DNA from 2 places in the Streptomyces sp. NPDC001219 genome. Region 2 is predicted to be linked to the other one. Evidence: riboswitches for the same ligand, from Rfam matches in the RefSeq annotation. Region 2 holds a riboswitch; the other holds the start of a gene.
What was found. Region 2 has a riboswitch for cobalamin ahead of ACWC9R_RS28045 (cobalamin biosynthesis protein). Riboswitches for the same ligand answer to the same signal wherever they lie in the genome.
Positions count from the first base shown of each region.

Region 1 (2,453 bases), on a different contig from region 2:
GCGAGGTCTTGCGCTGCGTGGCGGGCGTGGAAGGCTTCACGCCTCTCAGGGCGCAGTGTGTGGCCGGTCGTTCGTTGCCAGTCGTTCAGTACCTCGTCCACTGCGGCGGCGGTGGGCGAGGGGCGGGAGGTGCGCCGACGGTTATGCCTGCGCCGTTGCTGTCGTTCGTGGAGGCGTTCGTCGCGCACATTCCGCCACGCGTATGCGGGGTCGTCAGCAAGCCGGACTCGTAGCCATTCCAGCGGGTCGTTGTCGTCCGAAGCGGCCGGCAGAGCGAACTGTTCCAGCCGGTAGAGGACGGAGGCAGGAGAGCGGCCGAGTCTCTCGGCGAGCTGCTGCTGGTCCAACCCCTCGCGTACGCCGTCGACGAGCGTGGCGTCCTCTGCCTCACTCCAGCCACGGCCATGACGTGATTCCGGCGTCCCGTCCAACACACTCTCCCCTCCTCGCTCCTACACTGCGCGAAAGCAGTATGCCCACCGGATCTGACGCCGACTCTGGTGAACGTCGCGTGCAGGGGCCGCTCTCCAGGCTCGCCCCGAGGGGTGCCTGTGCACCGGTCTACATGCTCGATGCGGCGGTGGGACGTCTGCGCGCCTGGACGGCCGGTCCTTGCACCACTGTGGAGGCCGAGCTTCTTTCACTCTCCACCACAGAAATGGTGGTTGAGGAAAACTGCTGGAGATGCACCTTAAGCAGCCCAGCGCCCACATCGAGCAGCGGAAGTTAAAGGCTCCGCGATACCGGACATTCTGCGTGCTGAAAAACCGCACGTGCGGTAAGGCGCGTATTCGATGCCGTAACGCCCACAACGTACAGACCCTGAACCTACGGGTCAGCGGCCCTCTTCCTCAGAATACCCAATAGCCTCTTGAACCGGCCGTCCCGGCCCAAAGTGGACAGCCAAGGTCTGGTTCACTGAATGCCCGCCACCTTGTCTACCCTGGACCGGCAGCTGGTTCGCCCCGCCCGCCAGGCGGGGTGTCGCAAGAGGGAACCCGGTGGGAATCCGGGACTGCCTCGCAGCGGTGAGTGGGAACGATCGCCGTCATGAAGCACTGGGCCCGCGTGTGACCTGGGAAGCGACGGTCAGTAGGTGTCCCGTCCTCCGGGGTGTGCTCACGAGTCCGAAGACCTGCCACTGCTCGTGCGGGGTGCGATCACCACGCACGGTTCCACGCGTCCCGGTAGCGGGACCGCTGAGCGAGTGGTGTGTTCCACCCAGCCCTGCGCAGAGCGGGGACGGGCGGGCCCCCGCCCCGTTCGCGGCCCGGCGCCGGCCCTCACGACGACTCGCGAAGGAGAGTTTCGTGCCCGGCGAACCGAGCATGCCCGCCATCCCCTCCCCCAGAGCACCCCGCCCGAGCGGGCCCTGTGTCCTGCTCAAGCATGGTGAGGTCTTCCTCAAGGGCCGCAACCGGCATGTGTTCACCGAGCGGCTGCACGACAACCTCCGTGGCGCCCTGCGCGGTATCGGCGGTTCCACATGGATCAAGTCCGGCCAGAACGTGACCGTACTCGGCGGCGAGGTTCCCTTGGAGGACCTCGTGGAGCGCGCCCGCCGGGTGATCGGGTTCAACTCGGTGGAGCCTGCCCTGCGCGTTCCGAGCACCGTGTCGGACATCACCGAGACGGCTGTGGAGGCGCTGGCCGCCGCTCGTACGGAACGGCCGGGAATCAGCTTCGCCGTGCGGGTCAAGCGGCGGAACAAGAACTTCGAGATGACCTCCTCGCAGTTCGAGCGCTTTCTCGGGGCCCGCGTCCGGGAAGCCCTGGGCCCCCTGCCGGTGAACCTCTCCAACCCGGACGTACTGATCTCGGTCGAGATCGACCACAAGGAGAGCTACGTCTCCTGGAGCCGTCACCAGGGACCGAGCGGACTGCCCGTGGGCTCCAGCGGACGCGCCCTGGTACTGCTCTCCGGCGGTTACGACTCGCCCGTGGCGGCCTACCGGGCGATGCGCCGCGGACTGCACTGCGACTTCGTCCACTTCACCGGCGCTCCGTACACGAACGCCGCTTCGGTCTACAAGGCGTACGCCCTCGCCCGTGAACTCAACCGCTACCAGCCCGGTGGGCGGCTGCATGTCATCGCGCTCGGCCACGCACAGAAGCAGCTGGCCATCGCGGGGGCCGGCAGGCTCCAGGTCGTCGCCCAGCGACGGCTGATGGTCCGCGCCGCTTCCGCGCTGGCGGGCCGGACCCGGGCGGAGGCTCTGGTGACCGGTGACAGCCTGGGGCAGGTGGCCAGCCAGACCCTGGCGAACATGGCGGCCGTCGACGAGGCGGCAACCCTGCCGGTGCTGCGACCGCTGGTCGGCTGGGAGAAGCAGGAGATCATCGACGAGGCCCGGTCCATCGGCACCGCGGAGATCTCCGTGCTGCCGGACGAGGACTGCTGCAAGCTCCTCGCACCGCCCCGGGTCACCCTCCGCGCCGGGCTGACCGGCCTG
Region 1 is NZ_JBSFJF010000019.1:129,085-131,537, reverse strand. It holds cobalamin riboswitch at 939-1,157, shown strand; gene thiI (tRNA uracil 4-sulfurtransferase ThiI) at 1,329-2,453, shown strand, end outside.
Region 1: another riboswitch for cobalamin. It lies ahead of thiI (tRNA uracil 4-sulfurtransferase ThiI); the one in region 2 lies ahead of ACWC9R_RS28045 (cobalamin biosynthesis protein).

Region 2 (2,453 bases):
CCACCCGCGCCGCGGCGGCCTGCATCGCCTGGGCCCGTCCGATCTCCGCGCCCTCGCGGGTGACGAACGAGTTCAGCGACATGTTCTGTGCCTTGAAGGGCGCCACCTTGACGCCCTGCCGGACCAGCCAGCGGCAGATGCCCGCCGTCACCACGCTCTTGCCGGCGTCGGACGTCGTCCCGGCCACCAACAGGCCACCGCCGACCGCCCCGCCGGCTGCCTTCAACCGCCCGTTCACCGGGTCCTCCTCCTGAGCTTCGGGTCACTACACCCGCCCACCCCCCGAAGGGGGGTGGGCGGCGGGGAAAAAACGGACGGCCTCATACCGGACCCGCCTCACGCCCGAGCCCTCCGGCTCCCCGAGCCACCGCCGCCCGCGCGGCGCCGCCCGCCAGTCGGGCCGCCACCGTCGTCACCAGCGCCAGCGCGCTCACCCGCCGGGAGAGCCGCACCGCCCGCCCGATGTCCTCCACCGCCACCGGCGGCGCCGCGCCGTTGAGCACCGGACGGTGCTCCACCCGCCCGCCGTACGCCAGCGTGCCGCCCAGCCGTACGCCCAGCGCGCCCGCGAACGACGCCTCCACCGGGCCCGCGTTGGGGCTCGGGTGCGCAGCGCCGTCCGCCCGCCAGGCCCGCAGCGCACCGCGCCGGTCGGGGCCGGCGAGCACGGTCAGCGTGGCGGTCAGCCGGGAGCCGGGCCAGCCGGCGAGATCGTCGAGCCGGGCCGCGGCCCAGCCGAAGCGGCGGTAGCGCGCCGACTTGTGGCCCACCATCGCGTCCAGGGTGTTCACCGCGCGGAACGCCACCAGGCCGGGCACCCCGCCCAGCGCGCCCCACACCAGGGCGCCCACCACCGCGTCGGAGGTGTTCTCGGCGACCGACTCCACCACCGCACGGGCCATCTGCGGCCCGTCCAGCGCCTGCGGGTCGCGCCCGCACAGATGCGGCAGCCGCTCCCGCGCCACGTCCAGGTCACCCGCGGTCAGCGCCCCGCCGACGGCCCGCGCCTCCCGGCCCAGCGAGGTGCCGCCCAGCACGGCCCAGACCGTCGCCGCGGTCAGCGCGATCCCGGCGCCACCACGGAGCGACAGCACAGAAGCGGAAGCCGAGCCCCGCACGGCGCGCCGCACCAGCGCGGCGGCGGCCGCGGCACCGCCCGCGCACAGCACGGCGTGCGCCGCCCCGTAGCCGCGGTGGTCGCGCCACAGCCGGCGCTCGACGGCGCCAGCGGTCCGGCCGAACGCGGCCACCGGATGGCCACGCCGCGGATCTGCCGCGATCAGGTCGGTGAGAAAGCCGAGGGCCGCGCCGCACGCGTATCCCGCGTGTTCGCCGCGCACCGGATCAGGCCGTTGCCAGGGCGTGTCCGTGATGTCCCGCCCGGCCTCGGAGGAACCCTGCGGCAGTGGGCAGAGGGGATCTCGACGGGCAGCCGGGCATGGCGGTATGTCCTCACTCAGGGTCCGCGCCCTGGCTCGACGTGACGGCGACAAGAGTCTCCTGGCTCCCGGATCGGCGTGTCCTCCGGCCTTCCAGTCCCGCGTACGTCGATGCACGTGTGCGCGGCGGACCGTGGCCCTCGTCGGAGGAACGCTCCCCGGTGACAGTGGCGGGACCGCGCCGGATTCACACCGGACTTCCTCAGCTGTCGCCGAATGGCTCCGGCAGTCCACCACGCACCGCGAATGCCCGTCAACTCACCCTTGACCTGCGACGCTGCCCTGTGGCAGGCGCTGTGGCGCACACCACAGCGCGGCGGAGACGTCACCGGCGGCCGCCCGCACGCCCCCTGATCCCGCGTCACCGTCCGGCGCGCGGCTGCCGGGGCGGCCCACGGACGAGGCGCCCGGCGGACGACGGCTGAGGCCGCGGTCGGCCGGACGCCTCGTCCGGTCCGTCGTGTCCGGCCGGGTCAGCCGGCGACGATCAGATAGATGCCATAGGCCACCGCGACCGCGCAGAGCGCGAAGGCGGCCATCGCGCCGGCCCGTGCGCCGGTGCCCGGTACGGCGACCGCGGCCGCCGCACCCTCGTGGCCGGTCTTGCGGGACGTACCGGCGATGCCGACGGTGAACAGGCCCACGATCCCGACCGTCACACCGAGGGTGACGCCGAAGACCTGGCCGAGAGCTGCCCAGTCGATGCTCATGGAGTTCCTTACGTGATGACAGCTAGCGGGTGACCGTCGCGGCCTTGGCGCGCGGGGCGGTGGTGGTGGGGGCCTCGGCCGCCGGTGCGTCGGCGGTCTCCGGGGCGTCGGCTCCCGGGGCCTGCTGGCCGGCCGGGGGCGGCGAGACGGTGCGCAGCGCGGCGGTGACCACGCCCGCCGGCTCCGCTGCCGGGCCTTCGTTGACGTTGGTGTGGTCGACCGGCTTGCGCCGGGAGGCGGCCCAGATCGCGCCGCAGATGCCGAGTCCGAGGACCGCCACCGCCGCCACGCCCCAGTCGCCCTG
Region 2 is NZ_JBSFJF010000054.1:42,941-45,393, reverse strand. It holds gene ACWC9R_RS28050 (cobyric acid synthase) at 1-238, opposite strand, end outside; gene ACWC9R_RS28045 (cobalamin biosynthesis protein) at 321-1,340, opposite strand; cobalamin riboswitch at 1,494-1,643, opposite strand; gene ACWC9R_RS28040 (hypothetical protein) at 1,913-2,149, opposite strand; gene ACWC9R_RS28035 (inorganic phosphate transporter) at 2,172-2,453, opposite strand, start outside.